Streptomyces venezuelae: one gene and its partners. The protein of the gene in region 1 interacts with the protein of each later gene in a pairwise test. Links are inferred from orthologs where the notes say so. Each region holds a gene or a part of one and is shown on either strand. Other genes may lie near its edges.

What was found. The genes of interacting proteins can lie anywhere in the genome.
Region 2: the proteins of DEJ51_RS17850 (region 1) and ctaD interact in binary tests that used the Escherichia coli proteins (3 or more experiments, as listed by UniProt). The link is inferred for Streptomyces venezuelae from one-to-one orthologs.
Region 3: the proteins of DEJ51_RS17850 (region 1) and dnaE interact in binary tests that used the Escherichia coli proteins (3 or more experiments, as listed by UniProt). The link is inferred for Streptomyces venezuelae from one-to-one orthologs.

What each region holds. Positions count from the first base shown.
Region 1 is NZ_CP029189.1:4,041,831-4,049,146, reverse strand. What follows is about bases 2,155-4,956. They hold DEJ51_RS17850 (pyridoxal phosphate-dependent aminotransferase), read left to right. Parts: upstream 2,155-2,861; coding sequence 2,862-4,052; downstream 4,053-4,956. Other genes in these bases: DEJ51_RS17845 (glycosyltransferase family 39 protein), read left to right, coding at 4,217-4,956. Outside these bases: DEJ51_RS17865 (polyamine aminopropyltransferase), read right to left, coding at 1-1,485; DEJ51_RS17860 (DUF2617 family protein), read right to left, coding at 1,601-2,149; more of DEJ51_RS17845, read left to right, coding at 4,957-5,407; DEJ51_RS17840 (YbjN domain-containing protein), read right to left, coding at 5,411-5,959; DEJ51_RS17835 (hypothetical protein), read left to right, coding at 6,082-6,585; ATP-dependent chaperone ClpB, read right to left, coding at 6,633-7,316. UniProt on the Escherichia coli protein: Shows aminotransferase activity with methionine and histidine as substrates, and to a lesser extent also with phenylalanine.
Region 2 is NZ_CP029189.1:2,120,004-2,124,470, forward strand. The notes cover bases 1,469-4,467. They hold ctaD (cytochrome c oxidase subunit I), read right to left. Parts: upstream 3,834-4,467; coding sequence 2,103-3,833; downstream 1,469-2,102. Other genes in these bases: DEJ51_RS08985 (Ig-like domain-containing protein), read right to left, coding at 1,469-1,580; DEJ51_RS08990 (cytochrome c oxidase subunit 4), read right to left, coding at 1,708-2,106; coxB (cytochrome c oxidase subunit II), read right to left, coding at 3,830-4,467. Also shown: DEJ51_RS08980 (hypothetical protein), read left to right, coding at 1-215; more of DEJ51_RS08985, read right to left, coding at 333-1,468. UniProt on the Escherichia coli protein: Cytochrome bo(3) ubiquinol oxidase is the terminal enzyme in the aerobic respiratory chain of E.coli that predominates when cells are grown at high aeration.
Region 3 is NZ_CP029189.1:2,017,111-2,022,697, forward strand. What follows is about bases 1,469-5,587. They hold dnaE (DNA polymerase III subunit alpha), read right to left. Parts: upstream 5,212-5,587; coding sequence 1,669-5,211; downstream 1,469-1,668. Other genes in these bases: DEJ51_RS34450 (hypothetical protein), read left to right, coding at 1,469-1,595; DEJ51_RS08540 (DUF2252 domain-containing protein), read left to right, coding at 5,385-5,587. In the rest of the region: DEJ51_RS08530 (NYN domain-containing protein), read right to left, coding at 1-1,213; more of DEJ51_RS34450, read left to right, coding at 1,434-1,468. UniProt on the Escherichia coli protein: DNA polymerase III is a complex, multichain enzyme responsible for most of the replicative synthesis in bacteria. This DNA polymerase also exhibits 3' to 5' exonuclease activity. The alpha chain is the DNA polymerase catalytic subunit.

The sequences.
Region 1 (7,316 bases):
CAGGACGAAGCCCCAGTCCTGCGGCGGTGTGCCGGTCACGCCGTGGGGGGTGCGGTCGGGGCCGGCGGCGAAGCCCGTGAGGCGGCCGCCCGCGCTGTAGGGGGCGGTGTGGAGGCCGGCGGCACGGAGGGTGGAGTCGACGGTCCAGTACGCACGCGGGCGCGTGGCCAGCGGTCCGGCGTGCACGGCGATGCGGCCGCCGGGGCGCAGGGCCCGCGCGGCCAGCCCGTAGAACTCCTGGGAGTACAGCTTCGTACTGGGGGTGATGCCCGGGTCGGGGAGGTCGGAGACGATGACGTCGAAGCGGTCGTCGGCGGCCGGCCCCCGCAGCCAGCGGAAGGCGTCCTGCGTGACGACGGCGAGGCGCGGGTCCTCGTACACCCGGTCGTTGAGCGCGGAGAGCATCGGATCGGTGCGGGCGAGGCGGACCACGCCGGGGTCGAGTTCGACGACGGTGACGGAGGAGACGTCCCGGTAGCGGAGCACCTCGCGTGCGGCGAGCCCGTCGCCGCCGCCGAGGACCAGGACGCGGGTGTGCGGGCCGGTCATGGCGGGGTGGACGAGGGCCTCGTGGTAGCGGTACTCGTCGTAGCCGCTGACCCGCAGCCGCCCGTCCAGGTAGAGGTCGAGGGAGCGCGGGGAGCCGGTCCCCGGCCCGGTGAGCACCAGTTCCTGCACCCCGGTCTGGACGGCGACCCGCACCTCCCCGCCGTAGACGGCGCGCCGGGCGGTCCGCTCGAAGTCGTCGGCGAGGACGGTCGCGGCGGCGAGCACGGCCAGTACGGTCACGTTCGCGCCGATCAGCAGCCAGCGGCAGCGTCGGCTCAGGTCGCGGCGGAACAGCCACAGGACCAGGCCGCCGCCGACGATCACGTTGACGGTGCCGGTCACCATGGCGCCGGTGAGCTGGCCGAGCACCGGGAGCAGCAGGAAGGGAAAGGCGAGGCCGCCCACGAGGGCGCCCACGTAGTCGGCGGCGAACAGGTCGGCGACGGCCCCGCCCGCGTCCTGTCTGCGGATGCGCTGGATGAGGACCATCAGCAGGGGGATCTCCGCGCCGATGAGCACCCCGATGGCGAAGGAGAAGGCGACGAGTGCGGGGCGGGACTCGCCCAGCCAGGCGAAGCTCGCGTACAGCGCTATGGCCGAGAGCCCGCCGAGGAGGGCCAGCCCGGCCTCGATGGCACCGAATCCGAAGGCGGGCCGGTGGCGGAAGCGCTTGGCGAGCAGGGAGCCGACGCCCATGGCGAAGACCATCACGGACAGCACGACCGACGCCTGGGTGACGGAGTCGCCGACGAGGTAGGTGCCGAGGGCGAGCAGTTCCAGCTCGTACACGAGCCCGCAGGCGGCGCAGACGAACACGGTGGCCAGGACGAGGAGTCGGCCGGTCCGGGGCCGTACGGGCAGGGCGGCCGGGACGGTCGCGGTGCTTCGAGGCTCCGGGGCCGGGAGTACCCGGCGCGGGACGGAACGGTCGATCATGAAGCGAACCGTACGTCACCGCCCACTTGCATCCGGTCACCCACATGGGTGCAAGTGGCGTACCGAATGGGCCAGTTGGCGTAACCATGGCGAGATGGTCGCGCCCCGGCGCCCGCTACAGCAGCGCGGGCGTTTCCCGGGCCGTCGCCGCGGGTGCCCCGATCCGTACGCCCACGCGCGTCCGGGTGGCCACCAGCTGACCCTCCTGCGGGTACGCGTGCCAGGTCCGCCAGCGCACCTGGCCCTCGTAGCGCTGCGCGAGCATGGCGGTGAAGGCGTGCGGACTTCCGGGAAAGGTCCCCGCTAGTCCGTTCGGGTGATCGGCCACCAGTGCGAGCAGTTCCTGGGCCCGTCCGGCGAAGGATCCGCGCGAAAGGGTCTCGACCCGCGCGGCGAACTCGTACTCCCAGTCGCCCACCCGCTTGGCCACGCCGAGCGGCAGCGGCGTGCTGCTGCCCGGCATACAGGCGACGGTCTCCGAGCAGAGCACCTCCCCCTCCTCCAGAAGGACCTGGTGGGACGCCCCGAGCAGGCGCAACTCCACCTTCGCCCCCGAAAGTTCGAGGTTCAGTACGGCCAGTGCGGGCAATCGGTCCCGACCCAGGGCCCAGGCGAGATCGGCGGCACGCGTGTCGGTGTATGAGGTCTGGAGGGTCGTGAGCATGAGTCGGCTCCGCAAACGCGCGAGGGAGAGGGGCCGGGGCCCGCCAGCGGTAGCAAGCACGGGTGGGGGGACACCGGCACGGGTCCACAGGAAGTCCCGGGTGGTCCGAGGACTGGTCTACTCAACCGAGGGAATCATGAATGGCACGGCACTCACAGCGTTTTTACCCAACTTGACGGGGTTTACATCCCCCCGGGGGCTCCGCAGTTCACGTGTTCAACAGGTTGCGCCCCGCGCGTCGTCATGCATCGGCGAACAAGAGGGCGCCGGGCGGCAGTCGGACCGCCGAACGCCCTCGTCCGCGCGGCGTCGCGCGCGCGTTTCGCGGGTGCCCCGCGTCAGCTGCCGCCGCACCCGCCGCCACCGCACGACGAGGAACCTCCGCCGCACGAGGAGGACGATCCCCCGCACGACGAGACGGATCCGCAGCCGCCCCCCGAGGTGCCGCCGCCACCCGTCCACCAGCTGGTGCGGGTCCGCCTGCCGCCGCGCCGGGACGGTCCGCGCCTCGCGGATGACCGGACCAGCTTGGCAAGGAAGTACGCCGCGACGAAGAGCACGATCACAACGAAGACGAACCCCATGTCCGCCACCTCTCTCGCACCCCGGTCTTCCCGGGGGAGCGGGATCCCCGCGTCCCGCGTGAGGGGGGAATTCCCCCGGGCCGCGCGGCCCAAAGCACACTTGAGGAAGTCCAGAGGTTGCCCTCAGGATGACGACCATGAGCACCCCCGTGAGCAGCGACCGCCCCTTCCTGAACCGCCGTCTGGCGGCCTTCGGCACGACGATCTTCGCGGAGATGTCGGCCCTGGCCGCGCGTACCGGTTCGATCAACCTCGGCCAGGGTTTCCCCGACACCGACGGCCCGGCGCAGATCGCCGAGGCGGCCTCCCGCGCGGTCCTCACGGGTCTCGGCAACCAGTACCCCCCGGGCCCGGGCGTCCCCGAACTGCGCACCGCGATCGCCGCGCACCAGCAGCGCTTCTACGGCCTCGGCCACGACCCCGACACCGAGGTCCTCGTCACGGCGGGCGCCACCGAGGCCATCGCCGCCGCCCTCCTGGCCCTCCTGGAGCCGGGCGACGAGGTCATCGCCCTGGAGCCGTACTACGACTCGTACGCGGCCTGCATCGCCATGGCCGGCGCGGTACGGGTCCCCGCCACCCTGCGTCCGCACGCCGGAGCCTTCGCCCTCGACCTGGACGAACTGCGCGCCGCCGTCACCCCGCGCACCCGCCTGCTGCTCGTGAACACCCCGCACAACCCGACGGGCACCGTCCTGACCCCGGCCGAGCTCGCTGCCATCGCCGAGCTGGCGGTCGAGCGCGACCTGCTGGTCGTCACGGATGAGGTGTACGAGCACCTGGTCTTCGAGGGCGCCCACACCCCGCTGGCGAGCCTCCCGGGCATGCGCGAGCGCACGGTCACCATCAGCAGCGCCGGCAAGACCTTCTCGTTCACGGGATGGAAGGTCGGCTGGGTCACCGCGCCGCCGGAGCTGATCACGGCGGTCCGCTCGGCGAAGCAGTTCCTCACCTACGTCTCCTCGGGCCCCTTCCAGTACGCGATCGCCGAGGCCCTCGCCCTGCCCGACAGCTACTACGACACCTTCCGCGCCGATCTGGCCGCCAAGCGCGACATCCTCGCCGACGGTCTCGCGGCCGCCGGCTTCGAGGTCTTCCGCCCGCAGGGCACGTACTTCATCACCACCGACATCACCCCCCTCGGCGAGAAGGACGGCCTCGCCTTCTGCCGCGCCCTCCCGGAACGCTGCGGCGTGGTCGCCATCCCGAACCAGGTCTTCTACGACGACAAGGCCGCGGGCAGCACCCAGGTCCGCTGGGCCTTCTGCAAGCGCGAGGACGTCCTGCGCGAAGCCGCCGAGCGGCTGCGCCGGCTCTGAGGGCCGCCCGGCGATCCCGTTCGGACGGGCCCGTTCCCGCACCGGTCACCCCGCGTCCTTGCGGGGTTGTGGGGCCGGTGTGAAGCTGTGCGTCGTGCAAGTGCCCGAAGCCCTCACCACCGGGTGAGCGGACCCACCCACCGCGATCTGGAGAGCCGGGATTCATGGCAACGGGCAGAGCGGCCGTGTCCGCGTCGCCGCTGGAGATGCGCGCGGTCCGGGCCGTGCGGTCGGCCGCGCCGACCACCGTGATCGCGCTCGGGGTGTTCGCCGCCGTACGCGGGGCCGGGGTGCTGGTGCTCGGCCTCGGCGCCTGGTGGGCCGGGCGGGATCCGCTGAAGGTGCTCGGGCGGTCCTGGGACTCGGACTGGTACCTCCGGATCGCCGCCCACGGGTACGGGCGGACCCTGATGTGGCCCGAGGCCGTCACCGGGACCGGGCCCGTGCAGAGCGACTACGCCTTCTTCCCGCTCTACCCCACCCTGATACGGGTCGTCTCCGGGATACTGCCCGGCGGGATGGTCCCCGCCGCGCTCCTCGTCGCGTGGGTCTCCGCCGCCGTGGCCGCCGTCGGGATCTACCGGGTCGGCGAACGGGTGACCGGCCCGCGCGCCGGACTGCTGCTCGTCGGGCTGTGGGCGGCGCTGCCGCACGCCGTCGTGCTCACCCTCGCCTACACCGAGGCCCTGCTGGCCGCCTTCGCGGCCTGGGCGCTGTACGCCCTGCTGCGCGGCCGCTGGCTGTGGGCCGCCGGCCTCGCCGTGCTGGCGGGGCTGACCCGGCCGACCGGGCTGGCCGTCGCCGCCGCCGTCTCGGCCATGGCCCTGTACGCGATCACCGTACGAAGATCCCGGGCACCCGAGGTGTGGCTGGCCGGGCTGGTGGCCCCGGCGGGCTGGACGGCGTACGTCCTGGCCGTCGGGATGAAGGTGAGCGACCCCGTCGGCGGGTACTTCGCCGTACAGCGCGGCTGGGGCTCGCGCTTCGACTTCGGCGTCGGGGCGCTGCGCTCCGCCGAGCAGGTGCTGACCGGCGGGAACGTGCCGCTCGCCACCACCGTGACGGTGGCCCTGCTGGCGGCGGCCGGGCTGCTGGCGGTCCTGCTGGCCTTGGACCGGACCCCGCTGCCGCTGCTCGCGTACACCGCGATCCTGCTGGTCATCGGCTTCGGCGGGGCCGGCTTTTTCGAGTCCAAGCCGCGCTTCCTGCTGCCGGCCTTCCCGCTGCTCCTGCCGCTGGCCGCCGTGATGGCGAGAGCCCGGCCGCGCACCGCGGTCATGGTGACCGCGGTGGTGGCCGGGCTCGGTTACGGCTACGGGCTGTATCTGCTGCTGATCGCCCGCGTACCGCTGTAACGGCTAGCTGTCGGCGTCGCCGTTGCCGTTGCTCTCGTCGCCGTCGGTGGAGTCGATGTCCTGCTCCAGGCCGAGCTGCTCGACGAGCCACTTGTCGAATTCGATGGACGCGCGGACCCAGCTGACCGTGGAGGACACGAAGTGCTCCAGGTTGACGCCGGTGCCGATCAGCATCTGCGCCTCACCGATCAGGCGGACCGAGCCGTCGTCGTGCGTGTGGCTGTAGACCTTCGGCCACAGGGTGCGGCGGTTCCAGTCGTCGATCGACTCGAGAAGCTGCGGCTTCTCGTCGATCTTGTGCGGACGGTCGTAGAAGGTCCGCACCGAGAAGACCTGCTGCTCGTCCTCGCCGCGGAACATGAAGTACGTGCGGAACTCCTCCCACGGCGCCGCGAGGTCACCCTCGTCGTCGACGACGTACTTGAGCTCCATCTGCTCCAGCAGCTGCTTGACCAGATCCTGGTCGGGGACGACGGGGCCCGCCGGTCCTGTGGCCTGCGGATCGGGCTGCTGCCCTCCGAAGTTCGGAATCGAGGCCGGGTCGATGCTCACCGTGTTTTCCCTTCGTGCGGATACCTGCATCCTCCCCCATCGCGCCCACCTTGTGTCCAGCCCCGGCGGCTACGATCCGCTCGCAGCGGACATGGGAGCCGCCTGGAGGGGGAGGGCGCGGAATGAACAGAATTGCGAAAATCGGTGTGGGGGCGGGCGTGGCGGCGGGGCTCCTCCTCGTCCCGGGATCACCCCTCGGGATCCTCGCCTTCTTCTTCGGGGACCCCTACGGCGACGAGAAGCACGCACGCGAGCAGGACTACGACGTGTCCGTGCCCGAGGACAGGTCGTCGCTGGCCGCCATGGACTGCACCGACGCCCTGGCCTTCGCCCACGCGCGGCTGCCCGCGGCGGGCCTCGACGCGGACTGCCGCACCAGCCCCACCCCCGAGCACTCCAGGGTCGTCGCCACGTTCCGGATGGAACGCGCCGCTGCCCACGACTGGCTCACGGCCACGTACGTGGGGGCGGAGCCGGACAACACGTGCCGGCTGTCCGACTGCGGCGAGGACCGGTGGCTGGAGCAGGACTCCGCTCCGGCCGCGACGTACGTGCGGTTCGGGGTCGTCCGGCTCGCGGACGGGACCGACCGGGTGGAGATCCTGGCCTCGGCGCCGACGCACTAGCCGCGCGTCGGCGCCGAGGGGCCGGGGAATCCGATCGGGCGGTGCGCCTAGAGCGCCTTGCCGACCAGCAGGTCCTCACCCGCCACGTCGACCCGTACGGTGTCGCCGTCCCGGACGTCGCCGGAGAGGATCTCCTTCGCCAGCCGGTCGCCGATCGCCGTCTGGATCAGGCGGCGCAGCGGCCGTGCGCCGTACGCCGGGTCGTTGCCCTTGTCGGCCAGCCAGGCCAGGGCCTCGGGGGTGACGTCCAGGGTCAGCCTGCGGTCGGCCAGGCGCCGGGCCAGGCGGCCGATCTGGAGCTCCGCGATGTGCGCGAGCTCGTCCTGGGTCAGCGCGGAGAAGACCACCAGGTCGTCCAGCCGGTTGAGGAACTCCGGCTTGAAGGAGGCCCGCACCACGTCCAGGACCTGCTGCTTCTTCTGGTCCGGCGGGGTCAGCGGATCCACCAGGAACTGGCTGCCCAGGTTCGAGGTGAGGATCAGGATGGCGTTGCGGAAGTCCACGGTGCGGCCCTGGCCGTCCGTGAGCCGGCCGTCGTCCAGGACCTGCAGCAGGACGTCGAAGACCTCGGGGTGGGCCTTCTCCACCTCGTCCAGCAGCACCACGCTGTACGGGCGGCGGCGCACGGCCTCGGTGAGCTGGCCGCCCTCCTCGTAGCCGACGTAGCCGGGCGGGGCGCCGACGAGCCGGGCCACGCTGTGCTTCTCGCCGTACTCCGACATGTCGATGCG
Region 2 (4,467 bases), 1.9 Mb from region 1 along the record:
AGGCGGTTCCGGCCGGGGGCATGGGCGTGTGCCGGCAGATCAAGGACGAGATCTTCCGGTGTCCGCCGGTGCTGTTGCTGATGGGGCGTCCCCAGGACGCCTGGCTGGCCACGTGGAGCCGTGCGGACGCCGCCGTGACCCTTCCGGTGGACCCGGTGCGGTTCGCGGACACCCTGGCGGGTCTTCTGAGGACCCGTCTGTCCCTGGACGCCTGATACGTCCTACGGGCCCGGTGCGTGCCCGTGTGTGCCCCGCAGGGGCCCGTACGGGTGAACGGGCCGGGATCTTTCCCCCCGGACGGTGTCCGGGGGGAAGGGCCGGCCCGGAGCGGTCTAGACGGTGGGACGCAGGCGGGCCTGGTCGACCGGGCTGCGGCCTTCCTGGGTGCCCTTGAGGAGGGCGCTGCCCTGGCGCCAGTCCTTCCAGTCCATGTTCCAGTCGCCGAAGCCGTTGCCGAAGACGTCCATGTCGTCGCCGATGCTGTTGACCACCTGGACGATGTCGCCCTCGGTGATGTTTTCGTAGAACCAGGCGGCGTTGCCGGTGCTCATGCCGGTGCAGCCGTGGCTGACGTTCTCGTAGCCCTGGGAGCCGACGGACCACGGGGCGGCGTGGACGTATTCACCACTCCAGGTGACGCGGGTGGCGTAGTAGACGGGCAGGTTGTAGTACTCGCTGCCGCCGATGCCGACGGTGTCGCCGCGCATCTGTACGAAGTACTGCTTGCCCAGCACCACCTTGATGCCGTTACGGGTGGAGAAGCCGGGCTTTCCGGTGGTCACCGGAATGGTGTTGATCACTTCTCCGTTGCGCTTGAACGTCAGGTAGTGCGACGAGGCGTCGGTGGTGACCTCGACCCGGTCCCCGATCTCCAGCTTCACCGGCTTGGCGACGGCTCCGTGGAGCTCGTCGGTGATCCTGACGCCCTCCAGGTTGCTCCGTACGGAGACGGCCGAGTTGGCGGGCCAGTAGTCCTTGGGCCGGTAGTGGAGGTTCTTGTCGTCCACCCAGTGCCAGGCGCCCTCGACTCCGGGCGGGGCGTCGACGACGAGGCCGCGTTCCACGATGGCGCGGGCGGCCTTGTCCTGGACGGGCTCGCTGAGTTCGGCGGTGATGGGCTGGCCGACGCCGTACTTGCCCTCGTCCGGGCCGAACTCGACCTTCAGGATCCCCTTGGACGGGGTGGTGTCGAAGGTGAGCGTGCGCTGCCCGGGGGCGCCCCGCTCGTCCTCGGTGCTCACGGTGACCGTGTAGCGGACGCCTGAGGCCATCGGGGTCGTGCTGTGCCAGCGGTCCCCCTTGGCGCTCAGTTCGCCCGCCAGGCGGCGGCCGTGGGTGTCCACGGCCAGCACGTCGGTGATCCGGCCGCCACCGCTCTTGGCGGTGATCTCCAGGGGCCGGTCGGGGTTCACGGGGCGGCTGCCGGCGCTCTGGTTGAAGGCGACCTGATCGCCCGCGTCGTACGGGCGGGCTGACAGCGGGTTCTTGTCGCCGGACCCGCATGCGGTGGCGCCGGCCCCGAGGGACGCGACCAGCAGGGAGCAGCTGAGTACCGTCCAAAGACGCGGTGAGTGCTTCATGGAGCCAACGCTATGAAGATATGACAATTCCGGCGCGCGGGGTGACTGCAAACGAGGGGCCCGGGCCCTCCTGGAGGAGGTGCCCGGGCCCCGGATGCGGCGCTGCGCGGCCGCGAACGTGCTGCTGCTACTGGTTCTGGTTCTCACCGCGGTAGTACTCGTACACCCAGCCCCACAGGCCGATCATGATGATCGGGGCCGAGAAGTACATGAGCCACCAGCCGAAGATGACGCCCATGAACGCGAGCGCACCGCCGATGCCCAGCGAGAGCGGCTGCCAGCTGTGCGGGGAGAAGAACCCCAGCTCGCCCGCCTCGTCGGCGACGTCGGCCTCCAGGTTGTCCTGGGCCATCTCGTCGACACGCTTGGCCGTGAAGGCCAGGTAGTAGCCGATCATGACGCTCAGGCCGAAGGCCAGGAAGAGCGCGGTGGTACCGACGGGCTCCTTCGACCACACGCCGTACACGACGGCCATGATCAGGATGAAGAAGGAGAGCCAGAGGAACATCTTGCCCTGGATCTTCACTTGTCGGCCTCCTTGCCGCCGGTGACGGCCTTGGCGGCGACGCTGTGGTCCTCGAGGTGGTCGAGGGCCGCGATCTCAGGGTGGTGCAGGTCGAACGCCGGGGACTCGGAACGGATCCGCGGCAGGGTGAGGAAGTTGTGCCGCGGCGGCGGGCAGGACGTCGCCCACTCGAGCGAACGGCCGTAACCCCACGGGTCGTCGACCTCGACCTTCTTGCCGTACTTGGCCGTCTTCCAGACGTTGTACATGAACGGCAGCATCGACAGGCCGAGCACGAACGAGCTGATCGTCGAGATCGTGTTCAGCGCGGTGAAACCGTCGGCGGCGAGGTAGTCCGCGTAACGACGCGGCATGCCCTCGGCTCCGAGCCAGTGCTGCACCAGGAAGGTGCCGTGGAAGCCGATGAACAGCGTCCAGAACGTCATCTTGCCGAGGCGCTCGTCCAGCATCTTGCCCGTGAACTTCGGCCACCAGAAGTGGAAGCCGGCGAACATCGCGAACACCACGGTGCCGAAGACGACGTAGTGGAAGTGCGCGACGACGAAGTACGAGTCGGAGACGTGGAAGTCCATCGGGGGCGAGGCCAGGATGACGCCGGTCAGACCACCGAAGGTGAAGGTGACCAGGAAGCCGATCGTCCAGAGCATCGGGGTCTCGAAGGACAGCGAGCCCTTCCACATGGTGCCGATCCAGTTGAAGAACTTCACACCGGTCGGTACCGCGATCAGGAAGGTCATGAAGGAGAAGAACGGCAGCAGCACACCGCCGGTGACGTACATGTGGTGGGCCCACACGGTCACGGAGAGGCCGGCGATCGCGATCGTCGCGGCGATCAGGCCGATGTAGCCGAACATCGGCTTGCGGCTGAAGACCGGGATGATCTCGGAGACGATTCCGAAGAACGGTAGCGCGATGATGTACACCTCTGGATGCCCGAAGAACCAGAAGAGGTGTTGCCACAGCAATGCGCCGCCGTTCGCGGCGTCGAACACGTGCGAACCGAACTTGCGGTCGGCCTCCAGCGCGAAGAGCGCGGCGGCCAGCACCGGGAAGGCCAGCAGGACCAGGACACCGGTCAGCAGCACGTTCCAGGTGAAGATCGGCATGCGGAACATCGTCATGCCCGGAGCGCGCATGCAGATGATCGTGGTGATGAAGTTGACCGAACCGAGGATCGTGCCGAAGCCGGAGAAGGCCAGACCCATGATCCACATGTCGGCGCCGATGCCCGGTGAGCGGACGGCGTCCGACAGCGGGGAGTAGGCGAACCAGCCGAAGTCGGCGGCGCCGTTCGGCGTGACGAAGCCGGCCACCGCGATGGTCGAGCCGAAGAGGTACAGCCAGTACGCGAACATGTTCAGCCGCGGGAACGCCACGTCGGGCGCGCCGATCTGCAGCGGCATGATCCAGTTGGCGAAGCCCGCGAAGAGCGGGGTGGCGAACATCAGCAGCATGATCGTGCCATGCATGGTGAACGCCTGGTTGAACTGCTCGTTCGACATGATCTGCGTGCCCGGACGAGCCAGCTCGGCGCGCATGAAGAGCGCCAGCAGACCGCCGATGATGAAGAACACGAACGACGTGACCAGGTACATCGTGCCGATGGTCTTGTGGTCGGTCGTGGTCATCCACTTCACGACCACGTTGCCCGGCTGCTTGCGCCGTACCGGCAGCTCGTTCTCATACGAGTCGGCGGCGGCACCCTGGGATTCGTTGAGGATGCTCACAGTTTGTTCACTTCCGCATTCCGGGCCGGGTCGCTCTGCTGGATACCGGCCGGGAGGTAGCCGGTCTGACCCTTCTCCGCCAGATCCTTCAGGTACGCCCGGTAGTCCTCAGGGGAGACCACCTTGACGTTGAAGAGCATCCGGGAGTGGTCGACGCCGCAGAGCTCGGCACACTTGCCCATGAAGGTGCCGTATTCGGACGGGGTGACCTCGAAGACGTTGGTGTGGCCCGGAATGACGTCCTGCTTGAACAGGAACGGGACCACCCAGAAGGAGTGGATCACGTCGTTCGACGACAGGATGAAGCGGACCTTCTCGCCCTTGGGGAGGACCAGGGTCGGACCCGGGTTGCCCGTCTGGGGGTTCCGGTCGCCCGGGACACCCTTCTGGTAGACGCCCTCGGCGCCCGCCGGGAAGTCCTTGGTGAAGCGGTCCGGGAGGGAGGCGAGCTCCTTCGGGACCGCGCCCGCCTTCGGGGTGGCCGCGTCACCGTCGACGTTCTCGACGTAGTTGAAGCCCCAGCTCCACTGGAAGCCGATCACGTTGATCGTGTGCGGCGGCTTCGGGGTGAGGGCCAGGAGCTTCGACTCGTCACGAGCGGTGAAGTAGAAGAGCACCGAGACGATGATCAGCG
Region 3 (5,587 bases), 2.0 Mb from region 1 along the record:
GGACGTCGATCTCCCGCCAGAACCCGGCGCGGATGGCGTACCGGTCGTGTTCGTCGATCTGGTCGTCCTTGTGCGCGAGGAGTCCGAACCGGGCCGCGTAGCGCAGCAGTTCGCCGTCGATGCGGTGCGGGATCCGCGGGTACATCGTGGCCAGCTTCTGCAGGTGCACGGCCTCCGGGAGCCGTTCCATCCAGCGCCGGGCGAACACCTGTCCCACCTCGAACGGGTCCCCGCCGACGGTGGTGATGTCCTCCTCGCGGTCCGCCCAGCGCTGTTCGGCGCTGGTGAGCTGGGCGAGGGTGGGCAGCGAGGCGGTCTCGGCGGGTTCGCCCAGCGGTCCTCCGCGGTCGATCCACCCCTTGTCGGAGGACCAGCGCAGGGCGCTGGCGGGGGCGTGGGCGCCGCTCGGCCCGGTCTGGGGGTGGCTGTGCTGGCCGGTGGCGCGCAGGGCGCCGGCCAGGTCCTTGGGGGTGGGTACGGGCTTGCCCCCGGCGGTGGTGGGCGCCGGTACGGGGACTCCGTCGCGGTCCTCCGGCCCGGTGGCGGCGGCGCCGTTGCGGGCGGCCTCGGCGAGCGCGGCCTCGGGCAGCGGGGCCGAGAGGATGGCGGCGATGTCGGGGCGCGGTGCGGGGGGCGGGGCGCACAGTCCGGTGAGGTCCTTGGCGCGGACGGCCCGGGTGATCCAGGCCCGGTCCAGGACGCGGCGTTCGTCGGCCTCGGCGACGAGGTCCTCGGACTGGTTGTAGTCGCCGTCGGCGGCCTGGACGGCCCACAGGTGGACGGCGACCCCGTGTTCCTTGGCGGACATCAGGCCGGGCAGCAGGTCTCCGTCGCCGGTGACCAGGACCACGTCGGAGCAGGCCCGGTTGCGGGCGAGCTCGGTGAGTTCGGCGTGCATGGCGGCGTCGACGCCCTTCTGCGCCCAGCGGCCGTCGCTGCGGGTCAGGGCGCCGAGGCGGACGGTCACGCGGGGCATGACGCGCAGCCGCCGGTGTTCGGGCTGGGGCACCCGGTCGGGTGCTCCGTCGAACCAGTAGATGCGCAGCAGGGGCTGTTCGGTGTCGGCCTCGGCCCGCTCGCGCAGGCCCTGGATGAGGGCGGCATGGTCGATGGTGATCCGGGAGCGGGAGGGCTCCCCGGCGAGAAGGCTGGCGGCGGCGCCCAGCAGGTAGCCGGCGTCCACCAGGACGACGCAGCGGTCCACGCGTTCCACCCTCTTCCCTGGGGGTCCTCTGTGCTTTGCGGCGGTTCCCCGAGTCTGCCCGACCTCAAGGGTGTTGAAGGCCGGAACTCGATCATCGGCGTGGCGGATCTCACGGTCGACGGGGCGGAGGGGCCCGGCTACGCGCAGTAATGATCCAAAATGCGCGGTTTCTGGCGTTGTGTGAGTGTGAAGGCGGTCCTGGCCCCCAGACCCTCACGGAGGTTCCACCATGGCCAAGAACAAGAACCAGAAGCAGCCCGCCAAGCAGCAGCCCCGGTCGGGGCAGGATACGAGCAAGGGCTCGGCGGAGACCGAGTCGATGCCCTCGTCGGCACCGAGCCCGATGGACATGGCGCACAAGCGCAAGGAGAAGAAGTTCGGCCACAACTGACGGCCGTGACCGCATGCGGAAGGGCCCGCCCGGTGACACCCGGCGGGCCCTTCCGCACGTTCCGGCGGGGTCGCTATCCGGCCAGGCAGGACGGTCCGAGCAGCACCTTGAGGTCGCCGAAGAGCGCCGGGTCGGGCTGGACGCGGTGCCGGTCGAGGCGGAGCACGGTGGTGGTGCGCGGCCCCTGGAGCTTGATCCGCACCTCGGTGTTGCCCTTGTGGTGGCGCAGGATCTCGCCCAGACGGGTCACCATCGGCGGGGTGACCTTGACGGTGGGGATGGTGAGGACCACCGGGGCGTTGGTGCCGGCCGAGGAGAGGTCGGGGACCATCATCTCCATGGCGACCAGGCGGGGGACGTCCTCGCGCTTGTCGAGGCGGCCCTTGACGAAGACGACGGTGTCCTCGACCAGCTGGGTGGAGACGAGCTGGTAGGTCGCCGGGAAGAACATGCATTCGATGGAGCCGGCCAGGTCCTCGACGGTGGCGATGGCCCAGGCGTTGCCCTGCTTGGTCATCTTGCGCTGGAGGCCCGAGATGATGCCGCCGATGGTGACGACGGCGCCGTCGGAGTGCTCGCCGCCGGTCAGCTGGGAGATACCGGCGTCCGTCTTGTCGGAGAGGACGTGCTCCAGGCCGAACAGCGGGTGGTCGGAGACGTACAGGCCGAGCATCTCGCGCTCCTGGGCGAGCAGGTAGGACTTCTCCCACTCGACGTCGGAGAACTCCACGTCGAGCCCGAAGCCGGGCTCGTCGCTCGCGTTCTCGTCACCCATCCCGCCGAACAGGTCGAACTGTCCCTCGGCCTCCTTGCGCTTGACCGCGACCACGTTGTCGATCATCGACTCGTGGTGCGCGACCAGGCCCTTGCGGGTGTGGCCCATCTCGTCGTAGGCGCCGGCCTTGATCAGCGACTCGACGGTGCGCTTGTTGCAGACGACGGCCTCGACCTTGTCCAGGAAGTCGGGGAAGGAGGAGAACTTCCCCTTGGCCTTCCTGGTCCTGATGATCGACTCGACGACGTTGGTGCCGACGTTGCGCACCGCGGTGAGGCCGAAGAGGATCACGTCGTCGCCCTGGGCGGCGAAGTTCGGCTCGGACTCGTTCACGTTCGGCGGCAGGACCTTGATGCCCATCCGGCGGCACTCGTTCAGGTAGATCGCGGACTTGTCCTTGTCGTCCTTGACCGAGGTGAGCAGGCCGGCCATGTACTCGGCCGGGAAGTTCGCCTTCAGGTAGGCGGTCCAGTAGGAGACCAGGCCGTACGCGGCCGAGTGGGCCTTGTTGAAGGCGTATCCGGCGAAGGGGACCAGGACGTCCCAGAGGGCCTTGATCGCCGCGTCGCTGAAGCCCTTGCCCCGGGCACCCTCCTCGAAGATGACGAAGTTCTTCGCCAGCTCCTCGGGCTTCTTCTTGCCCATCACGCGGCGCAGGATGTCGGCCTCGCCGAGCGAGTACCCGGCGATGATCTGGGCGGCCTTCTGCACCTGCTCCTGGTAGACGATCAGTCCGTAGGTGACCGCGAGGACCTCTTCGAGCGGCCCCTCCAGCTCCGGGTGGATCGGGGTGATCTCCTGCTGCTTGTTCTTGCGCAGGGCGTAGTTCGTGTGCGAGTTCATGCCCATCGGGCCCGGCCGGTAGAGGGCCGAGACGGCGGAGATGTCCTCGAAGTTGTCGGGCTTCATCAGGCGCAGCAGGGAGCGCATGGGCCCGCCGTCGAACTGGAAGACGCCGAGGGTGTCGCCGCGGCCGAGCAGTTCGAAGGTCTTGGCGTCGTCGAGCGGGAGGCCCAGGAGATCGATGTCGATCCCCTTGTTGGCCTTCACCATCTTGACGGCGTCGTCCATGATCGTGAGGTTGCGCAGGCCGAGGAAGTCCATCTTCAGCAGGCCGAGCGACTCGCAGCTCGGGTAGTCCCACTGGGTGATGGTGACGCCGTCGGTGTGCCGCACCCAGACGGGCACGTGGTCGGTGATGGTCTCGCTGGACATGATCACGCCGGCGGCGTGCACGCCCATCTGGCGGACCAGGCCCTCCACACCGCGTGCGGTGTCGATGACCTTCTTGACGTCCGGCTCGTTCTCGTACATCCCGCGGATCTCGCCGGCCTCGCCGTAGCGGGGGTGCTGCGGGTCGAGGATGCCGGACAGCGGGATGCCCTTGCCGAGGACGTCGGCGGGCATGGCCTTGGTGAGCCGGTCGCCCATGGCGTACGGGTAGCCCAGGACGCGGGCCGAGTCCTTGATCGCGTTCTTGGCCTTGATGGTGCCGTAGGTGCCGATCATGGCGACCTTGTCGGCGCCGTACTTCTCGGTCACGTACCGGATCACCTCCACGCGCCGGCGCTCGTCGAAGTCGATGTCGACGTCGGGCATGGAGACGCGCTCGGGGTTCAGGAAGCGCTCGAAGATCAGGCCGTGCGTGAGCGGGTCGAGGTCGGTGATGCCCATGGCGTACGCGACGATCGAGCCGGCCGCGGAGCCTCGGCCCGGGCCCACCGCGATGCCCTGGTTCTTGGCCCACATGATGAAGTCGGCGACCACGAGGAAGTAGCCGGGGAAGCCCATCGAGATGATCGTGTCCATCTCGTACTCGGCCTGCTGCATCCGGTCGTCCGGGATGCCTCCGGGGTAGCGGCGGTGCATGCCGCGCATGGTCTCCTCGCGGAACCAGCTGACCTCGGTGTGGCCCTCCGGGATGTCGAACTTCGGCATCAGGTTCCGGAACTTGAACATGCCCTCGGTGTCGATCTGGTCGGCGACCAGCCGCGTGTTGGCGCAGCCCTCCTGCCAGGCGTCCGAGGAGTCGATCGCGTACATCTCGTCGGTCGACTTCAGGTAGTAGCCGGTGCCGTCGAAGCGGAAGCGGTCCGGGTCCGAGAGGTTCTTGCCGGTCTGGATGCAGAGCAGGGCGTCGTGGGCGGTCGCCTCGCTGGCATAGGTGTAGTGGGAGTCGTTCGTCACCAGCGGCGGGATGCCGAGCTTCTTGCCGATCTCCAGCAGCCCGTCGCGGACCCGGCGCTCGATCTCGATGCCGTGGTCCATCAGCTCCAGGAAGTAGCGCCCCTCGCCGAAGATGTCCTTGTAGTCGGAGGCGGCCTGCACGGCCTCGTCGAACTGGCCGAGGCGCAGCCTGGTCTGCACCTCGCCGGACGGGCAGCCGGTGGAGGCGATCAGGCCCTCGGACCACTTGGAGATGGTCTCCTTGTCCATCCGCGGCCACTTCGTGAGCCATCCCTCGGCGTACGCGTCGGAGGACAGCCGGAAGATGTTGTGCAGGCCGGTGGCGTTGGACGCCCAGATCGTCTTGTGGGTGTAACCGCCGGAACCGGAGACGTCGTCGCGCTTCTGGTGCGGCTGGCCCCACTGGATGCGCCGCTTGTTGCGCCGGGACTCGGGGGCGACGTAGGCCTCGATGCCGATGATCGGCGTGATGCCGGCCTTCTGCGCGGTGTGGAAGAAGTCGTAGGCGCCGTGCAGGTTGCCGTGGTCGGACATGGCGATGTGCGTCATGCCCATCTCGTTGCACGCGTTGAACATGTCCTTCAGCCGCGCGGCACCGTCCAGCAGTGAGTACTGGGTGTGGACGTGCAGGTGCGTGAACGGCGGCTTGGTCACGGCGCGGGTCCTCCGGCGGCGGGGGGTGAGGGGGCAGCTTCGAATCCTACGTCGGCCGGGTGACAGATCGCGGGCACTGACCGGTACGGTCGGGCGTTGCAGAACCAGGAGGGCCGATCCGGCGTCCAGTCGGTCGGAACCCGAAACAGCCCGTGCACCAGGAGGAACCCGCCATGGCGGTCCCCGAGACGACCGACGAGCAGCGCGCCGAGCAGATCCTCGACGTCTTCGACACCGCGTTCGGTGAGCTGCTCGCCGCCGACCCCGCTGCCTTCCAGGTCAAATTCCGCAAGATGGCGGCTTCGGCCTTCGCCTTCTACCGGGGTACCGCCTGCCTCTTCTACTCCGACCTGGAGCGGGACCGGCACGGCGGCCC